DNA from 4 places in the Paenibacillus borealis genome. Region 1 is predicted to be linked to each of the others. Evidence: predicted binding sites of a transcription regulator. Region 1 holds the regulator's gene; each other region holds the start of a gene.
What was found. The regulator LexA, encoded in region 1, represses DNA repair genes until DNA is damaged. The targets are predictions, from matches to a motif close to CGAACATATGTTCG.
Positions count from the first base shown of each region.

Region 2: a site for LexA is predicted at 3,069-3,082, ahead of PBOR_RS12670 (YhjD family protein). Genes of this name have one in related genera too.
Region 3: a site for LexA is predicted at 3,618-3,631, ahead of PBOR_RS25900 (ImmA/IrrE family metallo-endopeptidase). Genes of this name have one in related genera too.
Region 4: a site for LexA is predicted at 3,823-3,836, ahead of addB (helicase-exonuclease AddAB subunit AddB). Genes of this name have one in related genera too.

Region 1 covers NZ_CP009285.1:4,676,176-4,683,510, reverse strand. Annotated here, with positions in the region: gene PBOR_RS38610 (DNA-directed RNA polymerase subunit alpha C-terminal domain-containing protein) at 660-917, opposite strand; gene PBOR_RS19565 (hypothetical protein) at 1,513-1,776, shown strand; gene PBOR_RS19560 (hypothetical protein) at 1,792-2,151, shown strand; gene PBOR_RS19555 (hypothetical protein) at 2,256-2,480, shown strand; gene PBOR_RS19550 (hypothetical protein) at 2,533-2,718, shown strand; gene PBOR_RS19545 (hypothetical protein) at 2,799-3,020, shown strand; gene PBOR_RS19540 (hypothetical protein) at 3,201-3,758, shown strand; gene PBOR_RS19535 (L,D-transpeptidase) at 3,877-4,215, opposite strand; gene lexA (transcriptional repressor LexA) at 4,413-5,039, opposite strand; gene PBOR_RS19525 (LysM peptidoglycan-binding domain-containing protein) at 5,320-5,649, shown strand; gene PBOR_RS19520 (DUF896 domain-containing protein) at 5,760-5,969, shown strand; gene PBOR_RS19515 (hypothetical protein) at 6,017-6,544, shown strand; gene PBOR_RS19510 (HAD family hydrolase) at 6,579-7,335, shown strand, end outside.
Region 2 covers NZ_CP009285.1:3,063,306-3,070,640, reverse strand. Annotated here, with positions in the region: gene PBOR_RS12695 (hypothetical protein) at 241-693, opposite strand; gene PBOR_RS12690 (hypothetical protein) at 764-1,207, opposite strand; gene PBOR_RS12685 (cold-shock protein) at 1,242-1,496, opposite strand; gene PBOR_RS12680 (phosphotransferase family protein) at 1,582-2,592, opposite strand; tRNA gene PBOR_RS12675 (tRNA-Leu) at 2,835-2,918, opposite strand; gene PBOR_RS12670 (YhjD family protein) at 3,107-3,565, shown strand; gene PBOR_RS38340 (hypothetical protein) at 3,811-3,933, shown strand; gene PBOR_RS12665 (AlkZ-related protein) at 4,076-4,753, opposite strand; gene PBOR_RS12660 (SDR family oxidoreductase) at 4,750-5,541, opposite strand; gene PBOR_RS12655 (hypothetical protein) at 5,667-5,885, opposite strand; gene PBOR_RS12650 (hypothetical protein) at 6,022-6,339, opposite strand; gene PBOR_RS12645 (xanthine phosphoribosyltransferase) at 6,448-7,017, opposite strand; gene PBOR_RS12640 (YkvI family membrane protein) at 7,195-7,335, shown strand, end outside.
Region 3 covers NZ_CP009285.1:6,098,580-6,105,914, forward strand. Annotated here, with positions in the region: gene PBOR_RS25880 (zinc ribbon domain-containing protein) at 1-480, shown strand, start outside; gene PBOR_RS25885 (glycosyl hydrolase) at 497-1,972, opposite strand; gene PBOR_RS25890 (NucA/NucB deoxyribonuclease domain-containing protein) at 2,200-2,640, shown strand; gene PBOR_RS25895 (hypothetical protein) at 2,819-2,956, shown strand; gene PBOR_RS37145 (hypothetical protein) at 3,005-3,160, opposite strand; gene PBOR_RS36450 (YjfB family protein) at 3,331-3,507, shown strand; gene PBOR_RS25900 (ImmA/IrrE family metallo-endopeptidase) at 3,651-4,193, shown strand; gene PBOR_RS37150 (hypothetical protein) at 4,279-4,443, shown strand; gene PBOR_RS25905 (hypothetical protein) at 4,641-4,841, opposite strand; gene PBOR_RS25910 (WD40/YVTN/BNR-like repeat-containing protein) at 4,951-5,715, shown strand; gene PBOR_RS25920 (MerR family transcriptional regulator) at 6,068-6,427, opposite strand; gene PBOR_RS25925 (SDR family NAD(P)-dependent oxidoreductase) at 6,527-7,237, shown strand.
Region 4 covers NZ_CP009285.1:6,228,434-6,235,768, reverse strand. Annotated here, with positions in the region: gene PBOR_RS26465 (energy-coupling factor transporter transmembrane component T family protein) at 1-640, shown strand, start outside; gene PBOR_RS26460 (Na/Pi cotransporter family protein) at 729-1,718, opposite strand; gene PBOR_RS26455 (class I SAM-dependent rRNA methyltransferase) at 1,821-3,221, shown strand; gene PBOR_RS37785 (hypothetical protein) at 3,669-3,809, opposite strand; gene addB (helicase-exonuclease AddAB subunit AddB) at 3,978-7,335, shown strand, end outside.

The DNA.
Region 1 (7,335 bases):
TTTCTTCGCAGCTGCAATGGCACAGTCAAAGGCATCTGTCTGGTACCGGGAAGATCCGGACCCGATCGGACAACTCATGGATTATGGTGGAATAGTAGAGGGATACACGCCAGAATACATTAAGATAGCCGGCGCCCGGTTTGTTCGGGAACGATTTAAATTCAGAGCATACATTAAAATAATCCGCCGGGCATGATATACGATTGTTGCTGCATAGCAACAGTACGACGTCCAGCTGCATGTGAGGAGAATACGCAAACCAAAAGAAATGGGGGATAGGAGATATGGAAAATGGAGAAGCGAACAAATCGGATAAAATGAAGGATTGGGAGCTATGGGAACATGAGAGAAGAAGAGCCCGAGGTATGGATAGATTATGTCTGTGTGGAATGTTAGGAATTGGACCCCGTGCCAGAGTTTGTCGTGGGCGAGTGTTATTATGGACTGAAAGCTGGCGAATCGCCGGAGTTTTTCTGTCCTCCTTGTAATGGAACCTTGGTAAGAAAAGAAGAGCCAGCAGACAAATGACCACTGGCTAGTAAGTCCTTTCACCCCTAAGGGTAAATTTGTTCTTCATATGCCAAGGGATGTGGGTGGATTCCGCTAATGCCAAGCGTTTCTTGCAGCCCAATAAAAAAAGAACCTTTATATAAAGGTCCTTAGCGGGTAATCTCAGACAATTGATTGGTATAGGCCTCTAACAACTCAACAACAATTATTTGCCCCGTGACGCCAAAATTCCTTAAGCAACGCAATTCAGCCAATGAAGCTTTCATCAAATCACCAATGGTGATGTAATTGCTCTCATATAACGAATTAAGAATACGGGAAATGCTTTTAGGGTTTCTGGTCGATCTCTGTCTTAAAGTGTGAATAGGTCGTGAGTATAATCTGCGGTCAATATCAATGTAAGACATGAGGGGAAGCGTATCTCTTGTGGTCAAACTCGTGATGTCTCCCTTCATATATCTGGTAATTATTATAAATAAATGAGAGAAAATATCAATCTATTTATTGCGAAATACATATATTTTTCACAAAATCTTAATTCGGTTAAACACCTGTACGCATGAAATCAACTTCAGTTATGTCTTGATATTTTTGTGCAGGTATGATAGTGTCGGCTGGTCATATCTTTTACATAATGTACCATATCCTATATACTGTATCTAATAGACGTTACTTGGACCTTCTGCAGGTGCTTGGTTGGACTTACAGTAAGAATAGGGAGGGTTAAAGTGAAAAGCGTATTAAGAGGGCTTGGGATTGTATTTGCTGTTATAACGGTTATTCTGGGCGTGGCTTTACTCGTTAAGGAATATACGCTGCGGAGCAAGCTAGTCACACATGGTTAATGGTAACGGTGAGCGGGACGTTAATCTTAATGGCGGATACTATTATCTGAAGGATAAGAACAGGTAAGTGAGTGTAGCGGCAGCTACTGAGTGGTGATCCTGGTCGTTGCGGTGCCGGTATTTCCTTTTTAATAAATAAGATACATAGGAGTATGAAATGAGAAATAAATATGTATCCATAATTGCGATTATGCTGTTCTTCACGCTGATTTGTTCGCAGGCTGGAGCTACAGAAGGGACTGTTATGTCTACCGAAACCAAAGAACGGATTATAGAGCAATATGGGCTGGATTCGCCGGTAACAGGTAGTCCGGAATGGAGCGGAATGGATGTGGGGATAAGCAGTCCGATTGATGTATTTGTTATGCTCTGCCGGTTTATTGTGAGTCCGTTAGTATTCACGATTCAAGAAATATTATAGCTGGAGGGAATAGGGATGAACCCGCGATATGATACACCGCAGCCTGAACGCAGAGTCCGCAAGAAAACAGCAGCAAAACTGTCTTTTGTACTAATAGTAATACTGGTCTTGCTAGCAGTTCTGAATCCGGGCAAAGAGGACTTTGGGGAATATGCTGTGAACAATCTGGAGGGAACGCTGGGTATAGAGCTTGCCAGTGGAATTACTGATCTGGTGGCACAACCGCTGGTGGAGTCATTTACTATTAGAAAAAATTACATTCTGTTCTCTACATTCAGCATACCTGATATTCAAGACGGCAAGACATTTATCGGTGATGTTAAGGCAAAGCGCAAATACCTCGGGCTGTTTAAAATCGTTTTCATCAAGCTCTAAGCTCTAAATAGGGATTACATATTGTTCCAGAACCCGGTATAATTGAATTGATTTGTATGCTCCATGAATCCTTATCATTCTTGCGTGTGCACTAAGGAGGAAAGATGTTGAATACTGCGTATAAAGTTCTTTCAAGTGATGCTGATATATTCGCGGCTGCGCTTGCCCAGGTGAAGGTCTATGTTGTTCAGTTGGTTGAGGGTAAGCCGCATGTGATTGCTGATTACGCCGGACCTGTACAGAAATGGACACCGGAGTATGTATTGCTGGCCGGAATGACCTACAGACGTGACGAATTTGAGTTCCGGGTACGTCTGCCCAAGAAGTAAAAGCAGGTAAACGCTTCCGGGTAACGAATTAGTAGTTGAGGAGGTGGTCGCAGTGAGTAAAGTTATTTTTGAGCTTCAGTATGTGAATGGGCAAATTGAAGAACTGGAATCTGTGTTTGAATCGGCGGCAGAAGCTAGAACCTATCTGACATCCGGTGGCTTAACTGGCTGGATTCCGGCGGGAGGCAAGTTTATTAATCCTGTAAATATTATCTCCATCAAGGTCAAAGAAAGCTAGTTATAATATTACTGCCAAATCACACAGTCTCCGAAGCAAATCCTTGCATTTCTTATACTATAAAACGTAAAAGAGGTGTAATGATGACGCAAAGAGAACGAAACAGAATCCGCAGAGCCATTAATGCCCTGCTCACACAAAGAGCAATTCTGCTGGAGAGACTTGAAGAAATCAATGAGAATCTGCGCAGAATTCCAAGCGGCACGCGTGCCAGAAGAGAACTGCTGGCTGCCAGAGCATCTATCCGTGAAGCGATTCGTTTAAACACTATTGCTATCCGGTTGTTACGCAGCGTGTTGTAGTCAGTCAGAGGATATGTATCCAGTCAAAGACATCCTTCCGGGATGTCTTTTTGCTTGTGATTGAGACTGTGAAAGGGGCGGAGTATAATTAAATGATGTAATGTATGCGATTACGGAAATACATATCAGGATAACATGATGAACAAGCTGCATAAGAGCTTGATTAGGAAGGTGAGAAGAATGGACGATCAATTACGCCAGCGTCTGGGATTACCGGAATTACACTATAATGAACCGCTGATTGATGGAGAAGCTGAGATCGCGGCAGGGACACCTGACTTGGAGGCAGCCGGTACGACCGTGCTGAATGTCTCCAGAGAAGATGTGGAGAAGGGACGGCTGGAGAACTATCTGCGTGAGTTCAAGAAATATGAGAAAAAGAAGCTGCAGGGCAAAATTACAATCATTTTCAATGGCTATGAGCAGGATCGCAGGGAGGTCTATCAGGTACGGGAGATTACGAATTGGGTTGACCGGCTGCTGAAAAACGTTCCCCATCTGTTCTATTTCCTCAGCAGGGACAATTACGCCATGCGGATTGCATTCTTTTGTCTGTCTGAGGTGGTGGGACGCTCCGGGATGGAAGTCTCCATCACCAAAGAGCAGGGACGCAGGCTAATCGAGAAAGTAACCAAGAGCGCAGTAGTCTATGCCAAAAAAAGCAAAGACTCATTTTCGGAGCAGTGGAGTCTGGCTGAAAGTATTCTGGAAGAGCTTGGCTACGAACAAACTGTTTAATAGGTTATCCAGAAGAACTCCTTTGGCGAATTTTGGCCAAAGGGGTTCTTCTGTTCCGCGTGGACATACAGGCAGGCGCAGCATGTTTTGCGGAACCGGCGGGTGTACACTAGGGCGGCTACTCCCTAATGGTCACACGGGTACCAATGGGGAGAATTGCAGCCAAAGCGACCACGTCCTGGTTATACATGCGGATACAGCCGTGGGAGACCATGTGGCCAATAGAGGAAGGGTCATTGGTTCCGTGAATCCCGTAATGCGGCTTGGACAGACCCATCCAGAAAGCTCCGAACGGTCCACCCGGGTTGGGCTGCTTATTAATGATCGTATATTCTCCTATGGGCGAAACGGTCAGCATCCTGCCGATGCCGACAGGGAATCCTCTGGTTACGGTGTCATTATCGAGCAGGTAAAGCATACGCTGTGAGAGGTCGACAATAATTCGATAATTGGGCATGGGGATCAGCACTCCTTTGTAATCAGGATATGTGCGGATGGCTGAAGCGGTTCGGGAGAAAAAATGCCGAAAAACCAACACGGGAACGAATGTTTGCATGTTGGTTTTTTGGCATTTTTCGCATTTTCAACAGGATAAAACCAGGAAAAAGGCTGCTTCGCTTCATGCGGAGCAGCCTAATTATGAAGGAGAAAGGATTAATGGATATCGCGGAATAATCCGATGACTCTGCCCAAAATAGTAACGCGGTTAAGGCGGAGAGGCTCATAAGCCGGGTTCTCCGGTTGCAGCCTGATATGATCACGTTCTTTGTAAAAGGTCTTAACGGTTGCTTCATCTTCTTCGGTCATCGCAACAACGATGTCACCATTGTCGGCAGTTTGCTGTTGACGGACGATGACGTAATCGCCATTCATGATACCGGCATCAACCATGCTGTCGCCGAGTACAGAAAGCATGAATACCTTGTTATCCCCTACGTAATGAGTAGGTAGCGGGAAGTAATCCTCGATATTCTCTGTAGCAGTAATGGGAACACCAGCAGTAACCTTACCAATTACAGGGATACGGGTAACCGTCTGGACGAATTGATGTACATTCTCTGAATCTTCCTGACCGAGCAATTCAATCGCACGCGGTTTCGTAGGATCGCGCCGGATCAGGCCCTTCTTCTCAAGCCGGTCCAGATGACCGTGCACTGTAGAACTGGAGGCCAGGCCAACAGCTTCGCCGATTTCCCGAACAGACGGAGGATAACCCTTGCTGCGGACTTCGTTACGTATAAATTCCAGGATCGCCAGCTGGCGACTCGAAATCTTTGACATCGGAATCAACCCCATATACTATGTTTGGGAAAATTATAACATAGAACTGCCGTTCGTACAAACATAAGTTCTAAAATGAGGAAATTGCAGGCCAGATAATTAAGGGAACAGTTGTTCGAAAAAACTATTGATCAAAACACATGTTCGTGTTATATTATTTTCGAAAGTAAGAACAAGTGTTTGGAGGTCGATATTAATGTTAAAATACAGCACATACAACAGTATCTACAACGAGGATGTCAAGGTGTCCGCTCCCGGTAATCCATTACCCCATATTCTAATGAGAAAGTTCAAAGATAAGACTCTTCATCTGCTGTCTGCACTCACAACCTTATTCCGCCAGATCAGCTTCATTAAGATTACTCTGGTTCTGTTGCTTATGATTTCCGGATTTACAATAGTGGGGAATGTGTTCGCCGGTTCTGTCTCTTTAATGAAGCCGGAGAAGCGGATCGTGGTTGAACACGGAGACACCTTGTGGAGCATTGCGCTGAAGAATAAACCGGATGATATGAAGACTGCTGTATATATAGAAGGAATTAAGAAGGCAAATGGTCTGAAGGACAGTGGAATTAAGTCCGGAGATATACTGTCCGTGCCGGTATATTAAGTGAAAGAAGCATAGTGGTGTTCGACTCGGAGAGCTTTCAGGGGGTAGACCTTGACAAGCTCTTTTTCTCATGGCAAAGTTAGAATGAATTTATAGGGGAGGGGAAAGTATTGAATATTGACGAATTGGTCGCACGCATCAATGATTTGGCACGCAAACATAAGAACGGCGGCCTGAATGAGGAAGAATTGGCAGAACGTGCCAAGCTTCGCGAGATTTATCTGGGCAACATCCGCAGCAACTTCCGGGCCCAGCTTGATACCATTGAAATTGTGGATAATCCGGAGCATGAAGAAGGCAACAACGGACGTAAAGCTTAGTCTGCAGCCTTTTCATAGATAATACAGGATGACTAGGGGGAACTAACATGGCCCGTTCTTGGGAAAGAATGGTTCAACGCAACACCAAGCAAGTTAATCAGCAAAGAAAGAAGCAGGGGAAAGAGACGATTTACGGGGCAAGCTCCAAAGCTGCTGCAAAGAGCGTCGATATTTTTAAAGGCCGGAATATTGTATTCCCAGTAGTGTTATTACTGCTTGGTATTATGTTCTGGGTAGTCGGTTCCATTGATGATGCTAAAGGAAGCGGGATTCTGGCCAACTGGCTGGGGGTTGTACTGTACTTCCTGCTTGCCGCGCTGTTATTCTTCCGCCGTCCGTTCCTTAAGGTTGAGCGTGCCCGCCTGTCTACTATTAAATACAACCGTGAACGCTTTCTGCCTGCGGCGGAAATCGAGAAGATTACCTTGTCGCGCAGCGTGGTCACCATTAAGTATAAAGGCAAGCGCAAGCAGTGGATTTTCTCCAAGCTGATTAACCGTTATGACACTGCTGCTATGGCTGAACGCCTGGAGCAATTCGGCAAGAACAACAACATTGAAGTAGTGCACGAATAGTAAGATAGACCAGCATAGGGAGTGGGAGAACGAAATGCCGATTACCGCCGTACTATTTGACCTTGACGATACACTGCTATGGGATGATCGAAGTGTGGAAGAAGCATTCCGCTACGCCTCTGAGGCTGCAGGGGATTCCGTTGATCCGCAAGAGCTTGAGCAGGCGGTGCGCAGAGAAGCACGTGCGCTGTATGAGTCTTACGAGACATTTCCGTTCACGAAGCTGATCGGGATCAATCCATTTGAGGCACTATGGGCCAATTTTACTGCTGGAGAACAGCCGGAATTCCGGCAGCTGGAGCAACTGGCTCCGGCCTACCGCATCGAATCCTGGCGCCGCGGGCTGGCTTCCCTAGGAGTGGAAGACGAAGCGCTGGCGGCACGCCTTGCTGACAAATTCGCCGCTGAGCGCCGCAGCCGTCCCTATATATACGAAGAGACGCTTCAGGTGCTGGATGAGCTGCGCGGCAAGGTGAAGCTGCTGCTTCTGACGAATGGCTGTCCGGCACTCCAGCAGGAGAAGCTTGATGGTGTACCTGAGCTTATTCCGTATTTTGACCATATTGTCATTTCCGGAAGCTTCGGCAAAGGGAAACCGGACAAGACTATCTTCGAGCATGCGCTCGGACTGCTGGATATTGCGCCTGAGCAGGGGATCATGGTCGGAGATAAGCTTACAACTGATATTCTCGGAGGACTGACTGCGGGTCTAACGACGGTCTGGATCAACCGGACTGGCAAGACCTCTGACCCGGACATTACTCCGGATCATCAGATCAGCCATCTTTCGG
Region 2 (7,335 bases), 1.6 Mb from region 1:
AGGGATGGGCAGAAGGACGCTAGAGGGGATGGATGATGTAAGGCGGATCGGTGATGTGGGGCAGGGTCGATGTCGTGGCGGATGGATGACGTGTGGCGGGGTATAGATAGATGGATTGAAACCAGTTGGGTTGGAGCGATACTGATACGGGATAGTTAGTTGAGGTGAGATGATGAAAGCTCATCCTCTAAATAAGATAATTCTAGTCGCAGACCGTACCGATAACGCTTTAGAAGGCATTTATATCCACGTTTGAAACGATTTATTGACCATCTTTACATTGTTCATTTTTGCCCAACTCTTTAAATCCGAGATACCTTTATCTTCATCCTTTGAATACCTGAATGCCATATCCAATGGGACGATCTTCCTCCTGTAAGGTAATATCCCAATAACAGGTTTAAAGTAACCCCTGATCATTATCACTTTAATATCCTTTGAATCAACAATATGCCCATTTAATATAATTTGCTCATTGGATAAGCATAACTCGGTTAGTTTCTTAAAAAAGGTTCTGTACAATGCAAGTAACAGTAGAACTAAACCCAAAAGAACCACTGTTAACGAAGCGTAGAATACCCCACTCTGATCCCATAATCTGAATACAAGAACAGATTGACTCGATATAATAGCAATCATGCCTATAATGGTTCCAATCCTTGATGGATTTTTAACTGAATACTTTATTTCCATCAACATCGCCCCCTAATTTCACTAGGCTCAATTCCCGCTTTGCTTACGTGAAGAACTGAAACTCCCGATGCTAATCTTCTTTAATTTTCCTCTCAATTACGTAGAATAATAAGAAACCGAACATCAGACCGCTAATAGTATGAGCTGTTGTTCCCGGAGTAATCGAAAGGTAGCCTAAAGGTAAATCATTATAGGAAATAGACAGACCCGACCAAAATAATAGTGGAAGTATGGAGACATAGAGTGAAGGTACGCCGAATATACAGAGCTTCATCCAATTTATTGTCCAGTCTCCAGTCTTCCGCAGTAATTCAAAGAGTCTTAGCAAACCGAGTAATAATCCAAAGGAAATCGGAAAAAGAACAGAAAAGGCAACACTAGTTTTAGGTTGATACGTCTTAGTTGCTTCTACCTGTAAATGATGCTGATATTGTAACCCTAATACAAAAACTAAGATCACGATTACTAAGAATCCCAAATAAATAAACAAGTTATTTACCCATACTTTCTTCATTTGATCACCTCATATTGTTTACATCACAAAACCTTCAATCCTCTATAATCAGCACATTCTTAGCTGTTCTTCGCTGGGAATCTGATATGCTTGGGAACTCGATCAGGTCGAACGCAACTTTCTGTCCCTCTTTAAGAAATCGGAAGCCGTTCGGTAGCCTAACAGGGTCTGGTAATATTTCACTAAAGTGCACAAATACATGGTTTCCGTCCGCCCCGTCTAACATTATCCGCCCGTAACCTTTATCTTCCTTGAACCATTTGACAATCCCCCATCGTCTTTCTCCCATTTATAAAAACCTCCTCTTCACATTTATAAAATAATATTAAGTATTCCGCCGATTAGCTGAGTAAAATAAGATTCATCCATTCATTTCATACTAGTAGACTTGCTACTGAATCTGTATAGCTCTCTACCCAATACGAAAATGACAACTCATTATCCCAAGTAACCATATTCATTGCTTTTGCACAACCCCAATCCAAGACTCGTTGATGAAGCATATGTACTTTGATACGTTTTTTTATGGCTTCCTTTTCTTCTGAACCATTAAAATAAACTTGTATAAGATGACTAGCGAGTTCAGGTTCACCGTTATCCAAATAGACTGTAATCATCTTTATCAAATCAGAAATAGGGTCTCCAAAATATGAATTAGTGAAATCAAATAAACCGCTTATTTCCCAGCCGTTCATTCCTGGGTGTATTAGGAAGTTTCCAGGCTTGAAATCGCCCATCACGAAGCTTGGAGATGAAAAGTCATCAAAAGCCTCTTTGGAGTCCTCCAATAATAAATCGACCCTTGTTAAATCTTCATCCGTTATTACTGAATACTTCTTAGCATCTTCTAACCAAAACTTAATTCGATTGTACAGCCATATCGTATAACTTCCCTCAAAGGCAGCAATATTGAGATTGTTGGTATCCAGTTCGCCGAACCGGGTAACTTTCCAGCTATGCAGATCAGCTAAAGTCTTCGCAATTGATTCCGCAATTTCGAACTTGTCTGCTGTATTTAGTGTGACCTTTAGATGTTCTGAATTCATATGTTCCCCTTGAAGACAAGGCATTAAAGAGTAGCTCCATCCAAATATCTCTTCTGAATCATCGATTATATAGGGAGTAGGAACAGTTACATTCGTTCTTTTATGTATGTTTTCGATAAAGAATTTTTCCTCAATGAATTGTCCGGGATACAATGGATTTCCTTTTAGAATAAAATCTCCTTCTTTTGAGGAAACAAACATCGTTTGTCCCATAGCACCATTCACAGTTTTTTGGAAAGAAATAAGTTTACCTAAATTAAATTTATCAAGCATCAACTGCATTTGATCGTCATGTACTGCACCTAATTTATTTGATGCAAAAATTATTGCAGCAGTCATATAATGACCTCCTTTTATCTCCCCTGTCTGTTGACGCATACATTTCTTATCTGACTTGAACAATCGAACTCCCGGTAAAATCTTACGTATGTATAATATTACCAAACTAATGATACCTAACACAATGCCTATTCTGATCCATCTGGGCTGACGCCGCCTGTATTCATTTCCATTTCTCCACAACAAAAGACCCGTACATTACCTATAAGGTAAATGTACGGGTCTTTTGTTGAAATCAGTGATGCGGTCAAGAGGACTCGAACCTCCACGATATTGCTATCACTGGCACCTGAAGCCAGCGCGTCTGCCAATTCCGCCATGACCGCATATTAGGTTGACTTGCTTACGCAGTCACAAGATAGATCTTATCATGCTGGGATTTCAGAGTCAACCTTTTTCTAATTTTTTTAATTTTGTTTATTTCCAATAATTTTCAAGATGAATATTGCATTTACTTACCCAAAGGATGTATAATGAGAACAAAGGTTCGCATACTATAAATGAGGTGATTTATATGGCGACTACCAAGAGAAATACCCTAATCACACCAACACTTCCTGAAGATATAACCAAAGACGAATTGTCCCTTGTCAGAAGCTATCTGCTGCTAACGTTTATCCATAAAGTGTTCGAGCGCGATTGCCGAGTTATTGGTAAGAGCGGTCTGTTCAAGACCCCCCAGCTCTACATGGAGCTGGTCTCCAGCGCCACGAAGAAGACTTCGCTGATGCTGCAGGAGGTTACCCGTGAGCTTACTTCGCATCAGCTGAAGATCAATACCATCCGCCAGGATCAGCGCGGAGTTACGGCCGAGTATACCTGCCGGGGATACGCCGGCGATATCCATATCCTATGGCCCGGCTTCCGTAATGAGATGATGCTGCGCATGCGTGCTTATCTCGGGCTGGGTGCCGAGCTTGCCTCCGTCCTGCCCAGAGAAGAACGGGTGGAACAGATGGCCTTGTCTTTCTAGGCCATTACTGGTTAATACAAAGAGCCTCGTCCTATTTAATGGACGAGGCTCTTTGTGTACCTACACTTCCCTACAGGGTCCGTATGGTTTGAATTTGAACCAAAGCGAACCATTCCATTCTTCATAACTGTCCCGTTGTCCGCAGAGCGAGCCTGTGATTGTTAAATTAACACTCCATAGGCATAATTGTTGTACGTATTGCAACTTGGATACCTCGATACTCACATGTTTAGGGGGATTGTTGTATGAAATACAAGAATTCCCCCCGCAAACTGCCTGAAGAAGGAGTAAATGCTGCCTTTTGTACAACAATTCTGGTTTACCGCCAAAATCATGAGGAAAATGTTGTATTCTGTGCAAGATTTTAATAAGCAATGTGATCTCCGGTACAAATATCGGGATAAGAATACTTACGGCAATAGCCGCCGTAAGTTCATCTATTCTCTGTAGTCGCAGCAACCCCAAATTCGAAAAATCGAAAGTTCAATCTGTACAGAGCGCTGCGCTCCCCTACTTAATTACCTTTTCAATCTCCTTCATCCCCGCATCCGGGAACAGCTTCGCTACATGCTCAGCAATTCGCGCCTTTGATTCCGCAGGCTTATCAGCATAGCGCGAGGTTACCCACTCTGCCCCGTATACGTCCTCACTCATTGCATAACGCCCGACTCCCCAGCCGTACGGACGGCCTTCTTTGTCTTGCTTATATTCGAATCTGCTGGCTGTAATATAGGTCTGCATCTGCAGATGCGTCATTGCCGTATCGAAGCCCTTGACCCCGTTTTTCCCGAAGCCGGCCAGCTGCTTGAGCTCATTGGAGAGCAGTCCCTCATTATGTTCCATCAGCACATCCATAATTTGTTTGCTGGGCATGGAAGCTAATCCATCATCATATCTGGCATCGAAGTCGTATCCGTCCCGGCGGTAGTTGGCGAAGTCTGGGTACCACTCTTTGCTGATAAACCCGGCTTTTTTGTTAAAAAGCTTCGCATAAGCGATCTCGCCCCCTGCCGCAACTTCCTCACGCCACTCCCACGGGCCTTCCACATCCTTCACGAACCAGTAGCCTGCAGGAGTACACTCCTGCAGGGAGAAACCGTCGATCTCACAGCGGAATAAAGGAAGGAAACCAATCTCACGCACCAGATCGGCTAACTCCCGCGCATTCTTAATTACTGGCAGCTTCATGCCTTCCCTCCCGGATTATAGGTCCAGCCTTCGTCCCCATGATAGATCATCAGCTTGGACATTCCGCCATCGATATTTATATTCTCCCCGGTGATGAACCCTGCAGCATCACTGCACAGGAAAAGCACCATAGCAGCGATATCCGGCGGTGTTCCGACCCGTCCGGCCGGATGCTGCAGCCGGTCCGGCTCTGAATGAACCGGCTCCTCAGTCTCCCCCGCCCCATGATAAGCAGTGGTATCAATCCAACCGGGGCTGACCGCATTCACCCGCACTTTACCGGCCAGACTTACACTAAGACCATGGGTCAACGCGCCAATCCCGCCTTTGGCGGCCGTATAGCTCTCGGTATCCGGCTGGGACATGCGTTCCCGGCTGGAGGAGATGTTCACGATAGAGGCACCCCGCGCAAAGTGTTCCTTAAACCGCATTGTTAAATAATACGGCGCAGTAACCCCGATCCGCTGCACATATTCGAAATCCTCGTAGCTGCATTCCGACAGCAGGCCTTTTTTGCTGATGCAGGCATTGTTAATCAGATAATCCACTTGACCGAATCTGCTGATAACCTGTGCGGTGAAACCCTCAATGACAGAACGCTCAGCAATATCTCCCTGGTAGAAAAACAGCCGCTCCGCTCCATACCACTCCTCCAGCCAGCGTCCGGCCTCAAGATCGGTATCTATGCAGGCTACAGCTGCCCCGGCCTTCAGCAGCTCCTCTGTAATACAGCGTCCAATTCCGTTAGCGCCGCCGGTAACGACAGCTTTCTTATTCTGATGATTCATATATTCCTCCTGTGCAATGCAGTTTATGGGGCCTGTAAAATCAACAAAAGTACGCTCAGGGCGTACTCTGTTGCGATCTATTGTATATTCCATAGCCGTCTTCACAGCCTAATATCCTTGGCTTGTTACAGTGTGTCAACATCCGGTCTCGGCTCGCTGAAGGGCTGATACAGATAATTCCGGTCCAGCTTCACCACCCGCTTATTCGGACGGCGGATCATTACCAGGGATTCATCCCAGGCCAGCACGATCCCCCTGACATCATTGCTCTCCAGTCCATCCCTTACGACACGTATCTTTTCACCGGAAATCCGGTAGGCATCCAGCTGTTCATCACTGATCATAACGGCTCTATATCTCCTCTCTGTCTATTAGTAGCTTGTCCATATATTACCCTAATTCCACTCGTGAAAAAGACCCAAATGATAAATCATCCGGGTCTAGTTACGTACTAGGAAGTCTGTATGTCTTATGAAGTTCTTATATCAGCGCTTCATTCTTCTCAAACCAGAAGTCAAGAACTTTAGCGGACATCACTCGTTGTTCCAGATATTCCACCTGATGATCAGTGAATTTCTGTCTCCAGTTGAAGGACAGCTCTTCACACAAACTTGTGATTGTCAGAAGCTCCGACCAAGCTACGTAGCGTTTGTACCAGAAAAACTGAGGATGTTCGATCATATAGGGATACAAATCGTCGAACTCCGTGTGTTTGCAATCCAGCGCACGTTCGAAGTGATCCTTGGCCTCGGTTAGTTTATCAATAAAAAATTGCTCTGTCACCGGTTCTTTCCCCATTGTGACGCCTCCTCTCTCATGTCTAATTTTTATTATAAAGGAAAACTTATAGGGTGAAAAGCAGATGTTTCAAAAATAGGCTATGTTCCTGTATTTGTCACTTTATTCTTACCCGAAAGTAATCGTTCCCTCACTAAGAGAGGTAATGTCGACAAGTGACTCCAGACGGATACCCTGTTCCCGGATTGTGCGGGCTCCAGCCTGGAAGCTTTTCTCCACTACTACGCCCAGCCCGACAAGTTCCGCACCGGAACGCTGGATGATCTTGATCAGGCCGCGCGCGGCGTCTCCGTTGGCGATAATATCGTCGATGAAGAGGATTTTGTCATTCTCCGAGATGTATTGGCGGGACAGCATGATGTCCGTAACAATCCCTTTGGTAAAAGACGGCACCCGTTCGCATAAGGCATCAGGATCCGCGAGCAGTGTTTTTTTGCGCCGGGCAAAGACCAGCGGCACCTTCATCTCATAAGCGGTGGCAAATGCCACGGCAATACCCGAAGACTCCACGGTAACTACGCGTGTCACTCCAGCCTCAGCAAATCTGCGGGCAAACTCCCGTCCCATTTCCATCGTCAGCATTGGATCAACCTGGTGGTTGAGCAGACCGTCCAGCTTCAGCACCTGATCCGAAATGACGACCCCTTCCTCCAAAATCCGCTGTTTCAATAATTCCATGACTTTGAACCTCCATTACCTTTATAATTCCAGACGTTCCACTGTAATAACAGCTTATTCACAAGGCGGAAGTCATGTCCTTCTGTTCCTCATCATAACCTGTACTATGCGGACTGCACAAGGCAATCCTGCCCGCACCGCTATTTATATCTTCGCAGCATTCAGAGGAGGAGAACAATGAAGTCCCGAGTCCGCACTTTGCAGATCGCTTTTACCTATATTGGCACCATTGTGGGTGCCGGCTTCGCCACCGGTCAGGAAATTCTCCGTTTCTTCACAAGATACGGACACTGGGCCTTGCTGACCATCCTCTTCTCC
Region 3 (7,335 bases), 1.4 Mb from region 1:
GCCTGTGGTGCAGAATACAAGCAAGGTGCCAAATTCTGCGGAGAATGCGGAGCAGGAACAGAGGATCACACTCCGGCAGCAGCACGCCGTCCGGCGGCAGGCCGGGTCTCCGGAACAAGCCCGGAAACCGAGCTGTGGCAGGGCAAGCCTGCCGGTATATCCGACCGGCTCAAAGGGCTTATAGGACTTAATACAACCAGATACACCATTACGAGCCAGCGGATTATGGTGAAAAGCGGACTGATCGGCAAGGATGTCGAAGAAATCGAGCTGCTGCGGGTCAATGATTTTTCCGTCACACAGTCAATTCCTGACCGTATTCTAGGCATTGGAACTCTTACCATACTCTCAGATGATGCCTCGTCGCCGCAGCTTCCATTCCGTAAGATACGCAAGGTCCAGACAGTTAAAGACGTGCTGCGCCAAGCCGTCCGCAACGAAAAAGTCGCCAACAACATCAGCTACCGCGAACAAATCTGACTTTAGTCCTCCCCTGTTAAGGAAGATACAGCGCCCCTGCCGGAATTACGCTTTTGACCTGGCTGGGGCTCTCCCACATCAGCACGGCCCGCGCATCCCCCTGGTTCTCGTAATACTCCACCTTCAGCCCATGCAGCTTACCCGCAATTAGATTCACACTGCCTTGCCGCTCCTGCCCGCTCTGCTTCATCCAGCTGTCAATAATCAGCTTGCCGTCAATCCATACCCGGATGCCATCATCCGAAGAAGTATAGATGCTGTAAGTCTCACTGTACACCGCACTAAGCCTGCCGCTCCAGCGTACCGAGAACATATCTGCACCAATAGCCGGATCAGGGGCTGCCTGTCTCCAGATGAAGTTGATGCTGGCATCCGTCCGGGTGAGGGCGGGCGTACCGCTGAGCGTAATGTTATTATAGTACTGGCCATACAGGCCCGGCTTAGGAATGCCGCCCGATGATGAATCCATTGCTGCCGCCTTCGCTGCATATTCATCTCTGGTGAACACGAAATTATCCTTCATAAAAGCCTTGATCACCGCATCACTGTTCTTCTCATACAGCAGCTTGCCCCAGGTCATCTGGTAGCTCCATTTGTTCTGGGAACCAGCCAGCAAGGCGACCGGAGGAAGCTCTCCGTTCTCTCCAATGGCGATTAGCTTGCCGCGGCCCAGATCCCAGAGACTGTCATGATGGCTCCCCTTGAAATCAGCGTCATAGATATCCAGCGCCAGCACGTCCACTCTCCCGCTGCCCGGGTAATACTTCGCAGGTTCATCGCACCACTGGTTCTTCGCATTCGGACTCCATACCCAGAGCAGATTATGCAGCTTGTGATACACGGTATACCGCTCGAACATAATCTCCCAAAGCACACTGAAGGAAGATTTCTGCCCCCACCAGAACCAGCCGCCGTTCATCTCATGGTAAGGTCTCCAGAGCACAGGTACACCGGCATCATTCAGCTTTTTGAGGTACACGGCTACTTTGTCCAGCTCCGTAATTAATGCTGTATATTGAGTAGTTCCGGGAGTAATATATTTGCTGAAATCAGCTTCACTGAGACTCATCGAGACATTCGCCCAGGCCGGAGCAGTCCCCGGCAGATTGGCATGATAGCTCATCGTCACGATTCCCCCGGCCTGATGCCAGCGGATAGCGCTGTCTGTGACGGCCTGCCGCTGGCTGCTGATCTGCTGCACAGTCTGGTTGCTGATGGGGCCCATTTCATAGCCGTGAAGTCCGGCATAACTTCCGCCGGTATTCTTCAGCTTCACGCTGAATTCATCCGGGCTCTCCAGATAATCATGCTGTCCGCTAATCATGCCCTGCCCCTGCAGCCAATATAAAGTTCTCAGCAATTTGCTTGCCGGAAGGCCCAGCTCCGCATCCGCGGGGGCCATCTGCACACTGCGGAATGCCGACTGCCACTGTACATCGCCCACCAGCCGTGACGCGGAATCCAGCAGATCCCTGAGTATGCGCTGCTCCACTTCTTCCACCATCCTTCTCCATCTGTTTGTACATAATATGGCGAATTATGTAACATCAGAACGGCGAATGGACAGGAATTCGGTCTGTTACAATGCGGCTGTCATACGCTATACTATTGTGAGCGCAGGCTTCCTGCGCCCACAATACTTAAGCGTATACTTCCGAAGCGGGTTTTGCCGGAGCTTATCACTGGAAGCAATGCTAACAAAACTTTTAAGGAGCAGATATGAAAGCCAAAAAATTTATCACCAGTCTCATTATCGTTGTTCTGCTCAGCCTGGCTGCTTACTACTTCGGGGAGAATGGTCAGCTCCCGTCTCAGACGCCGTCTTCCGGCAATTCGGAGGTTGTCCGGCTGGAATTTCCGTCTGACCGTTATCCGGAGACCGCCAGACATATTCAGGAAGCGATTGAGAACGGGGAGTCCCCCATCTGCACGATTGACCGGAATGAAGCCGAAGCGAACCGTAAGGAATCCCTGAAAGGCGTACCTACCAAAAAAGGTTATGACCGCGACGAATGGCCGATGGCGATGTGTGCAGAAGGCGGAGCCGGAGCCGATATTGAATACATAACCCCCAGTGATAACCGCGGGGCAGGAAGCTGGGTCGGCAATCAGCTGGAGGACTTCGCAGACGGTACCCGCGTAGAGTTCATGTTCAAATAGACAAATTAGCCGCTCTCCTCTCCGTCATATAAGGACATTTGCATAACTGTTATGCGAACGACAGTTCTTTATGCAATTTCACCCGGATAAAGCGTAAAATAGGGTGGGATATTATTCCAAAGACGGAGAGCCGGGAGTGTTCTATATCTGTTATCGGGGAAAAAGGCTGTACGGCCCTATGTCCGAGGCCGAAGCCTTACAGGAATGGTTTGCACTTGCAGGTACAGTCAGGGAGTTGTATATCATTGAAACGGATGAGCTTACAGGCAGAATCAAACGCCAGATCGGTCCGGCAGCACGCAAAAAAAAGAAATAGCCCCATCCGGCCTCAGGCCAGACAGGGCAGCACTTGTTCAATGTCGTTTTAGAACAAACAGGCTTTAGTGATAATAACCAGCAGAATGAACAGAACCAGAATCGCACCAGTCGAAGTCCAAGGGCTTACTACCGGAACAATCGGAGGACCCTGATTAACTCCACCGACGTTATTTCCACAACCGCAACCATACTCTGCACCCATAATTTAATTCCTCCTCTTGAATATTGAATACAGCACAGAATATGTGGAAATTTAACCAGTGGCATGGGCCAATCGGCAAAGAAATGCCGTTCACCTAACGGACAAGCTATCATCAGTCGATATAATAGGTGGAGGCGCTGCTTCAAAAAACTTTGAGGAGGTAGTACCAAATGGATATTGCTGCGTTATCGGTTGTCATGAACCAGTCCTCATTATTGCAGGCTGCGGGATTGCAGGTTATGAGTATTGCCAAAGATCAGGCACAGACGGATGCCCAGAATATGGTCCAGATGCTGAGCCAAAGCGTACACCCCACCTTGGGAAAAACACTTGATATTCGCGCCTGATTGCTTTATGCTTACATACATAGGAACACCCGTTCCATATCAATTCAGCTGCTGAATGTTAAGCGTGCTGATTGCTTAGCCCTTCAGGGCTTTTCTTTTGACCATTAATACGAACATACGATCTTATATTGAGGTGATTGATTATGCAATCCTATTATCAGATGACCGCCTTGGAGAAATGGACTGAGGATTTATATCAGCGCATCGGTGTCCGCCAGCCGGCCGACATATCCATTGAGTACATAGCCGAGCGGCTGAATATCTGGGTTCATTATCTGGATGTCCGAAGCAAGAGCATTGAAGCCAGCGCCGGAATGTACAGCATGTTTATCGACAACAGGCTCCCTCCCGAACTGCAGCGGCTGGAGTTCCTCCATGAGCTATGCCATCTTCTCCGCCATGCCGGTAAGCACACCCTTATGCCCGAACAGTTCACGCAGGCGCAGGAGGATGAATCGGAGCGGTTTATTCTGTATGCCGCCATGCCTTATTCCATGATTTCTGCGCGGACACTGCCTGAACTGCGTGAGGATGCTGTCGCCGAAATTGCCGGCGTCTTCCAGGTTCCCGTAGAGCTGGCCCTGCAGCGGATTGACCAGATCCAGCGGCGTATTTTTCAGGGGCAATTAATGGCCGTAATGGAAAGGAACGAGGACAGAAAATTAATCCATAGACATATTCGCTAAGCGCTGCGGGGATAATACCGGCATAGACATAAGAAACAGATGTACCTCTATGCATGGTGACATTTCAACCGTAAAGGGGAGCGACATGGAAGCCATAAAAGTCATTCAATTATTGCTGACCCATCCGGAATATAGCGTAGATGCAGTCCATCCCGAAATCCCGGATTTTGTCGGCATTGAGACCATCGAAGTGGACCACGAAACGCAGACCTTCTCCATCCTACTGCAGGAACCCAAGGAGTACGATTAAACCTCTTAATCAGAATAATCAGCATATAGCGAGCGCAGCTCTATCCGTAACCCTTTCATCTGACAAAAAAGTGACCCCGCCAACATCCGGCAGGGTCCAAGGTTTCTATCAGGGGGTATGTATACACTATACTCACTGTTGCTTAAACCAACCTTAAATCAGGTATGAGCAAATTCTGAAAGTTTGCTAAGAACCAGCTAGCCGCTGCTGACAAACTGGATAATCCCGATACCCGCCATTGCCAGGAGGATTCCGAGTATTATCGCAAGCATGATCCAGACTCCCTTTTTGGAAGAATGCGGAGCCGGCGGGGTAGATTTCTCCATCACAGCAATCCGCTTCTCCAGCGCTGCTACCCGCTTTTCCAGTTCAAGGTTGTTATCCTCTGCTTCACTCATTGCCGCTCTATTCCCCCTCTCCTTGGTTATATATTTTTAATCGTTTAATCATGTTTCTGTAACTTATATCCAGCTGCCATCCCTTACTATGGACATGGAGGTGTTTATAGTGGAATTTCTATGGAGAATATGGTTAGCCTTGCAGCTTGCCGCCAGTCTTGTTGGGCTCACATTCAATTCTATGCCTGCCCAAGCCGCTGATACAGCCGCTTCTGCTTCTACTGAGAACATCCAGACTTATCAATATAGATTGGATCAGAAGCACGGTTGGAAGATCACTTCCGCCGGTTCCGGGATGTTCAGAGCTGACAATGTAATCTACCAGACGGCCGATAGCGGCAAAACCTGGGATAAGCTCAGTGATTCGGAGAACGGAACCTTACCCTCCGGACCAGTCGGAGCTTTTACATTCAGTAGTGCGGATAACGGATGGCTAACCATCAACACTCCGCAATCAGGGACACAGCGGCTGTACACAACCGGAGATGGCGGAGCGCACTGGACCCGGGTGAAGCTTGACGTGCCTGATCAATACGCCGCTTCCATGTTCGATCCTGCACCGCCTGTTTTTTTCAGCTCAACTTCCTATGGAATCATGATTCCGGATCACCCTGAGATACAGAATGCACAGGGCGGGAACACTTCGTTTTTCCTGTTTTTCGTGACTCAAGACGCTGGACAGCACTGGACTGCTATAACTGACCATACCGCAGGTACATGGAACAGCTTGTCCTGGGACGCTGCTGAAAATCAGGATAAGGAACATTACTCTTGGGAAATCCGCATTGGTCATGCCCTTTGGACTTCGCCGGACGGCAAGGATTGGGCTACAGCCACGGAAACAGCACACCAAAGATCTTCGTTCCATAAATGACAACCGCAAGACCCAGGAAGATCCCGAAGACTCCTACAACTACTTTGCTCTTCTGCGCGTTAATAACCAATCGAACAATAGTCCAAACACCAACCAGAAGAAAAAGTGGATGCCGTATAGTATAAACTGCCAAAGAATTTCATTGTCCATACTATAGTGCAGATCTGTCAGCTGAGGGTTAAGCCATAACAGTAAGGGGCATGTCAAAAAAAGCAGCAGGTTTTTATCATCTTGTCCTGACAGATTTATCATACATACCGCTATAGACAGGGTCGGCAACCACAAACTCAATCTCTTAATCAATTTCATTTATGCCCCTCCATTTAGAGAAACCGCGCCAGAATATTATCTATTAATAATTCTCCCCGGCATAATACCGCTCCAGCTTATGCTCCAGATGAATGAGCTGCGCTTTTTTCGCTTCAATATCATCCAGGAGCTGTTGCTTCTGATTCTGAATAAGCGTAATGCGTTCAGGTAAGGTAGCGGTGCCGGCTTTGACCATATCATGATACTTCTTGATCTCCTCCACACTCATTCCGGTTTCACGCAGACATCTAAGGAACATTAGCCAGGTAATCTCCTGATCGGTATACAGGCGGTTGTTCTGCTCATTGCGGGCTACGGAATCCAGAAGTCCCTTTCGTTCATAAAAGCGGATCGCCCCTATGCCCACTCCAACTTTTTTGGCGACTTGTCCTATTGTAAACATTCCGGTTCACTCCCAAATATTTATGTTGACCTACACTAAGTGTAGCATAATAAACTTTGAATTGTTGCTAGACCATATCCCGCAGAAAGAAGGAATACTATGAACAGAACCGCTTTTGTAACAGGCGCTAATAAAGGAATTGGATTTGAAATTGCGAGACAGCTTGGTGAAGCCGGCTGGAAGGTGTTGCTTGGTGCACGCAGTATTGAACGGGGAGAAGCCGCAGCTTCCGAACTAAGAAACCAGGGATTAAACGCAGAGTTCGTTCAAATTGATATGACTGATAAAGAGAGTATTGAAGAAGCAGCCGGCAGCATTCGGGCCAACTACGCGGATCTGACACTTTTAATTAATAATGCCGGCATGCCGGGCGCCTTCTCGAGCTCATTCAGTGCAACCCAAGAGGCTGATTTGCGCAATGCCTTTGAAGTGAATTTCTTTGGAACATTCCGCCTGAATCAACAGCTATTCCCCCTAATCCAAAAGAATGAAGGAACCATTGTGAACGTGTCGACCGATATGGCCTCACTCCACTTCATGCAGAGCTCTGCATACGCGCTCAATGCTTTTGACTATAACGCCTCCAAAACCTCCAACAATGCGATGACCGTGGCCATGGCGATGGAATGTAAGAACAGCACTGCTCAAGTATTCGCCGTCACACCCGGCTTCACCAAGACGGATTTGAACGGCAATGCCGAAGGCGGCAAATCCAAAGCAGACGGCGCTGCTATTATTGTCGGCTACGCAACAGATGGTCTGCGGCACAATGGAGAGTTCCTGGATGTAAATGGGGTTTATGCCTGGTAATGCAGTCAACTGCTTATTCCTTATTATAATAACAGTAAAGGTTAGACTTGCCACGAAAGAAAAATGCCCGCCAACGGATTACGGTTGACGGGCCTCAA
Region 4 (7,335 bases), 1.6 Mb from region 1:
CTATGCCTTCGTGCTCTATTTCATTCTGATCTTCTTTCTGCTGAATCATATCGCGATCTTTGCCTTCTCACCGCTGGAAGGTACACGCATCTACGGCACCCGGCATGATCTGCTCCATCTGGCCGGACGTTACACCTTGACGGCGGAGCAGCTGTTCTATCAATTCAATATCGCTCTGAAGTATGCGGTCGTGATTCCGATGGCGCTGCTGTTCCTGCTCACGACAGATCCGAGCGAATTCGCCGCTTCGCTGAACCGGGTCGGGGTCAATTACAAGATCGCATATTCCGTTTCGCTGGCCTTGCGCTATATCCCCGATATCCAGCAGGATTATGAGAATATCTCCTTCTCGGCACAGGCGCGGGGAATTGATATCTCCCGCAAGGAGAAGCTGCCTAAGCGGCTGAAGAACATCGTATCGATTCTGCTCCCGCTGATTCTGACCAGTATCGAGCGGATTGAGAAGATCAGCACTGCGATGGAGCTGCGCGGCTTCGGAACAGGCCGGGGGCGGACCTGGTACCAGGCCCGGCCGTTTACCCGCAGCGATTATGCTGCGCTGTGTCTGATGGTGGGGATAGCCGCAGCCGCGACGATTATTACTTTTTATGACGGCTCGCGGTTTTATAGTATTTTCTGAGGGGGATGCTGGAAGTGGAGCTTCCGTAGAACTGCGGGGCGGATTGAAGTATAATAAGACAGTTGTAATCCTGGCCGGACGGTACGGTTTAGCGCTGAAGCCGCTGCTCCAGCCTGGACCATACGGGCAGGTAGCACAGCGGCAGTACCCCGAGTGAGCACACGACATTGAAGATGGTCTGGGCATGAGCGAGCTGTGCGGCAGGTCCGCCGCCAATCCAGGCGGAGAGTGACTGCAGCGGTCCGATGAAGGGCAGGAAGAGCAGGGCGCCGCCGACATTGAGCGCCACATGCGACCAGGCAACGAACACGCCGGACGGCGTGCTGCCGATGGCGGCAATTACGGCCGTAACGCAGGTGCCGATGTTCGCGCCAAGCACGATGGCGATCCCGAGCTCCGGCGGCATAACGCCGCTGGTCGCGAGGCCCATCGCCATGCCGATCACCGCCGCGCTGCTGTGCACCATCGCGGTCAGCACGGCACCAGCTGCCAGCCCCCACAGTGCGCTTGTGGCGGCATGTCCGAGGAACCAGCGGAACAATCCGCTGCCTTCCAGGGCGGGGCCGATCGACTGCATAACCGCGATGCCCCAGAGGACCAGCGCGAAGCCGGCCACCGCAAGGCAGATGAACTGCAGCGGCCCCGAGATCCGGCGGCAGGCTTCAACCAGCCGCCATGCCTGCGGGGATAGCTCGCCGGCCATCACCGCGGCCGCCCAGAGGCATAGCGCTGCTGCCAGCAGCGGCGCTGCCATGGTGCTGATCTGCAGGCTGATCAGCTCTGTAGTCAGGCAGGTGCCGATGTTGCTGCCGAGGATAATGCCCAGCGTCCGGGCATACGTCAGCAGCCCGGCATTGACCATACCGATAGTCAGCACGGTTACGGCCGTGCTGCTCTGCAGCAGCGCGGATAGCAGGCTGCTGGCAATCAGGCCTTTGGCCGGCGTAGAGGTTGCTTTATGCAGACTCCGGGTCAGGAGCGGGCCGGCAAGCCTCGACAATGAGGCTTCCATCACCTTCATGCCGGCGAGAAAGATGACAAGGCCGTAAATGACAGGGAACAGCAGGTCACGGATCATGAGGACAGGCTCCTTTTTGGACGGGGGTTGTACACCAATATATGAAGGCATTGCATGGGACATGTATACAAATCGAACAACAAGAACAGGGAGTTGAAGTCATTGGCATCGGTAATTCTGGAACGAAACCGTAAAAAAAGACTGGAACAGGGACATCCGTGGGTTTACGCCAGCGAAGTGGCCTCGGTAGACGGAGAGCCGCAGGCAGGGGGACTTGTCGATGTGCTGAATCACCAGGGCCGTTATCTGGCCACAGGGTATTACAATCCGGCCTCGCAGATCCGGGTAAGAATTCTGTCGCAGAGTAAGCTTGCGGCGATGGACACGGCATTTTTTGCCGGCCGGTTCGCAAGCGCTCTGCAGCACAGGGAGCGTTTCCTGCCGGGTGCGGATGCTTACCGTCTGGTGTATGGGGAAGCGGATTTCCTGCCGGGGCTGATCATCGACCGCTTCGGGGAGGTTCTCGTCGTGCAGCTGCTGACGCTGGCGATGGATCAGCACCGCTCCGAGATTGTGGAAGCGCTGGTACAGGTTATGGCGCCGCGCGGCATTTATGAGCGCAGTGACGTCAGCGTCCGCGAGCTCGAAGGCTTAGAGCAGACCACAGGCGTGCTCTACGGGGAATGCCCGCGCCACATCACGGTGAGCGAGAACGGACTGAAGGTTATCGTCGATATTGAAGAAGGCCAGAAGACTGGATACTTCTTCGATCAGCGCGAGAACAGAGCCTCCATCGCTCCGCTCATGAAGGGCTGGGGCGGACGCAGCGGAATTACGCTGCAGGAGGTAGCGGCAGAGGATGGATCGCTCCAGACGCTGCCGGTCAACAAAAGCGGCAAGCCGGTCACGTTCCCGTTCTGGGACGGCGCAACCGTGCTGGAATGCTTCGCACACACCGGCAGCTTCACCCTGCATGCCTGCAAATACGGCGCCAAGAAGGTAACCTGCCTTGATGTGTCCGCGCATGCGATTGAGAGTGCGAAAGCCAATGTGGAGATCAACGGATTCACCGACCGGGTGGAATTTGTAGTGGATGATGCGTTTGCCTACCTGCGTAATCAGGTGAAGGGGCTGGAAGAACGCTCCGAGCGGGCGACAGGTCCGGCGGCAGAGGTTAAACCCGGCGCTAAGCCGGCTGCCAAGGCGGATACTGCGAAGCCGATGACTGCTGGCGGCGGACGTACCTGGGATGTCGTTATTCTTGATCCGCCCGCTTTTGCCAAGACCAAAAGTGCTGTAGCAGGCGCCGTCCGCGGCTACAAGGACATCAATCTGCACGGCATGAAGCTGGTCAACGAAGGCGGATATCTGGTTACGGCCAGCTGCTCGTACCATATGCAGCCACAGCTGTTCCTGGACACCATTCAGGAAGCGGCCAAGGATGCCGGCAAAGTGCTGCGGCTGATCGAGTGGCGGGCCGCAGGCAAGGATCACCCGCAGATCCTCGGCGTGGACGAAGGGCATTATCTGAAGTTTGCCATCTTTGAGGTGCGCAGCAAATAATGATGTTATCTCAAGCCGGAAGGCTTGTTACGGAGAGTCTCTACTTTAGAGGCTCTCTTTTTTCTTACGGGGAAGTTGCGGGTACTATAGGCAGGGAACCGTCAGCAGAGTGAAGCGGACTGAGAAACCTCTATTTCTCCAAAAAACCTCAGAATGGGGCTTAAGCGGACTGGGATTCCGTTATGTTGCTGGCTGGATTCCATATGAGCTCTGACTGGTCACTTAGCGGAATCTGAGTCTGTTTGCCCGGCGAATCCGCCTGATCTGCTCATATAACGGAATTTCAGTCCGCTTCCTAGGCCGGCGGATCATGAACTAAGCAGAGGAATCGCGCTGAGTGTTGCCCTGCAATTCAGCTGGAATCAGCAGAGGAGTGACTCTGCTGATTTAATTGGACTTTCTCAACAGTCTGGGGGTTATTCCAACTATGTCCCTTCTATTGGAGTTTTACCCGTTAGTAGATGCCATTTGTTCACTTGTAATCATACAATCCATCCAGGTTCTCCCAACCAGCCGAACCATGGCTCCGGGAGAATCTTCTTTGCTGTTGCCCTTGGTAGTCGTGTCCTGAAAAATAGCTGCAGCCATTTGCAAACAATGGCAAACGTACGTTCTGGAGCGTGCTGCGGAGGTATGCTATACTATTGGGACGAGATTATTCATAGATTCTGATATTTATCAGGCAATCCGCTTCTGTGTGTGCAGCAGCAGGGCTGCCTGCATTCTAATTCTCCGCTACGGAAGGAGTCTGCTGAAATGACGGTTAACTTTTTGATCGGACGCTCGGGCAGCGGCAAGACAACTACAATATGGGAGACGGTATCCTCACGGCTGAAGACAGAGCCGCTTGGAGCGCCGATCATTATACTTGTCCCTGAGCAGGGATCATTCGGTACTGAGCGCGGGCTGCTGGCTGCGGGTAATGTGAAGGGCAGCATCCGCGCCCAGACACTCAGCTTCTCGCGGCTGGCCTACAGGGTGAAGCAGGAGACCGGCGGCAGCGCGAGTCTGCCGATCAGCGAAGAAGGCAAGAAGATGCTGATCTATAAGATTGTCAACCGGCGCAAGGAAGAGCTGAAGCTGTTCGGCGCTTCTTCGGACCGGCCCGGATTTGTGGAACGGCTCAGCAGTCTGCACACGGAGCTCAAGCGCTGCTGCCTTGGAGCCGGTGACCTCGAAGAACAGCTGGGCAGAATGCGGGATGCCCTGGGAGGAAGCCCGATTCTGGCCGGCAAGCTGGAGGATCTGCACCTGGTCTTCAGTGAGCTGGAGCAGGAAATGTCGCAGCTCTACATGGATCAGGAGGACAGGCTGGCGGAGCTGGCCGAGCATATTCAGCATTCCGGCTATATCCGCGGTGCAGAGATTTGGGTAGACGGGTTCCACGGGTTTACCAATCAGGAATTCATCGTACTGCGAGAGCTTATGCAATATGCTTCGGGGGTGACCATTGCCCTGACCCTGGACCGGATCTATCAAGCGGGCCAGGCACCGCATGAGCTGGAGCTGTTTCACCCGGCTGCGGTTACATATATCAAGCTGCGCGGAATGGCAGAGGAGATGGGGCTTACAGTCTGGGATCAGCTTCTGGCTCCGCCTGTACTTCCAAGGTTCAAGGACAGCCCGGCTCTCGCGCATCTGGAGCGCGGATTCCAGCGCCGGATGCGCTGGAATGGAGCAGCCGGGCAAGTGGAGGAAGCAGTCAGTATCCGGGCTGCGGCCTCACGCCGGACCGAGGTCGAAGGCGTGCTGCGCGAGATGCTGAGCCTGGCGAGAGACTCGGGGGCCAAATACGGTGAGATGGCTGTATTCATGCGGAATATGAGTGATTATGAGCCGCTGATTGCTCCGCTGTTCCAGGACTTCGGCGTTCCGTTCTTCCTGGACCAGAAGCTGAATGAGCTGCACCATCCGCTGGTGGAATTCATCCGTTCCGCTCTGGATATAGTCCGCCGCCGCTGGCGCTACGAGGATGTGTTCCGCTGCGTGAAGACTGAGCTGCTGCTTCCGCCGGACGGAAGTATTACGCGCGCCAATATGGATGAACTGGAGAATTACGTGCTGGCCTGCGGTATTCACGGGTACCGGTGGACTGACGGCCGTTCATGGAAAGGCATTCCCCGCCTCTCGCTGGAGGGCAGTGAGGCCGTAGATGAAGCTATGCTGGCCAGAATGGAAGCCTGCCGGAGCGCGATCACAGGACCGCTGCAGGCTTTTGAGCAGAGAGTCAAAGCCAGCCGCAGCGGCCTGGAGCTGTGCAGGGCAGTATATCTGCTGCTTGAGGACACAGGGGCGGCGCGCAAGCTGGAACGGATGGGAGCGGAGTCTCTGGAGCAGGGACGCCCGGAAGCTGCCCGTGAGCATAACCAGCTGTGGGGTGCTGTGCTGGACCTGCTCGATCAGATTGCCGAGATGATGGGCAAGGAAAGAATGGAATTTGAACTGTTCGCCGGCGTACTGGAAACAGGGCTGGCTGAGCTCAAGATGGGGCTTGTCCCGCCTGCCCTTGACCAGGTGCTGGTCGGAACGATGGACCGTACGCGGGTGTCGGGAGTGAAGTATGCCTTCCTGCTGGGCTTCAATGAAGGTGTGGTTCCGGCACAGTTCAAGGAAGACGGGATCTTGTCCGAGGGAGAGCGTCTGCTGCTGGAGAATGCCGGTATGGAGCTTGCCCCCGGTTCATCCCGCAAGCTGCTGGATGAGCGCTTCCTGATCTACAATGCGCTTACGACTGCCAGCAGGAAGCTGTGGATTAGTTACGCAACGGCTGATGATGAAGGCAAAGCGTTGCTGCCCTCGGAGATTATCCGCCAGCTGCAGGGCATGTTCCCTGAAGGGCTGGATGAGAAGTATCTGTCAGGATTCCCCCAGGGAGGGGAGGCAGCTGATGAAAGCGCGTCTGCGGAAGCGGTCCACATGAATTTTATCGGCCATCCTGAGCAAACGCTCCGCATGCTGATGCTTCAGCTCCGGCAGTGGCGCCAGGGGGTGGAGATTCCGGGACTGTGGTGGGATGTCTATAACTGGTTTGCAGCGGATAGACAGGCAGACAAGGCGTTGAACAAACTGGCAGCAGCAGATGAGCAGGCAGAAGTCCCGGTGAAGCTGCAGCTTGAACGGCTGCTGGGCTCGCTGTTCTACCGCAACGAAGGGATCAGGCTGAAGCAGGAGACCAGCCTGCGGCTGTATGGCGGCCCCACACTGCGCGGCAGCGTGTCGCGCATGGAGAAATTTGTCGCCTGCTCCTTCTCCCATTTCGCCTCATACGGGCTGAGGCTGAAGGAACGCCAGCTCTACAAGCTGCAGGCTCCGGATATCGGGCAGCTGTTCCATGCGGCTTTAAGCCAAATGGCGCAGCGGCTGCAGGACCAGGGCCGCAGCTGGGGCAGCATGACGGCAGAGGAATGCCGCCGTGAGGCGGGCGAGACAGTAGACCGTCTGTCTCCGCTGCTGCAGGGCGAAATTCTGATGAGCAGCAAGCGTTACAGTTATATCTCGCGCAAGCTGAAGAATATTGTCGGCCGCGCTTCGGTGATCCTTGGTGAGCATTCGCGCAGGGGGAGCTTCGAGCCGGTCGGGCTGGAGCTGGATTTCGGTCCCGGGAAGGAGCTGCCTCCGCTGAGAATTACACTGCCGAACGGCTGCGTAATGGAGGTGGTCGGCCGGATTGACCGTGTGGATATGGCTGAAGGCGAGCAGGGTATTCTGCTGCGGGTCATCGACTACAAATCGAGCCAGAAGGATCTCAAGCTGCATGAGGTCTACTATGGATTGTCGCTGCAAATGCTGACCTATCTTGATGTGCTGCTCACCTATTCCGAGCAATGGCTTGGCCAGGCTGCACTCCCGGCAGGCGCGCTCTATTTCCATGTTCATGATCCGCTGCTGACCTCAGCCAACGGAATGAACCGGGAGCAGGCGGAGCAGGAGCTGATGAAGCGCTTCAAGATGAAAGGTCTGCTGACGGCCGACCGTGAAGTGGTCTCACTGATGGATACCACACTCGACAAAGGATATTCCTCTATTGTTCCGGTAGCGCTGAAGAGCGACGGCAGCTTCTACAGCAGTGCGTCTGTTGCTACGCCGGAGCAATGGGGTCAGCTGTTGTCTTCAG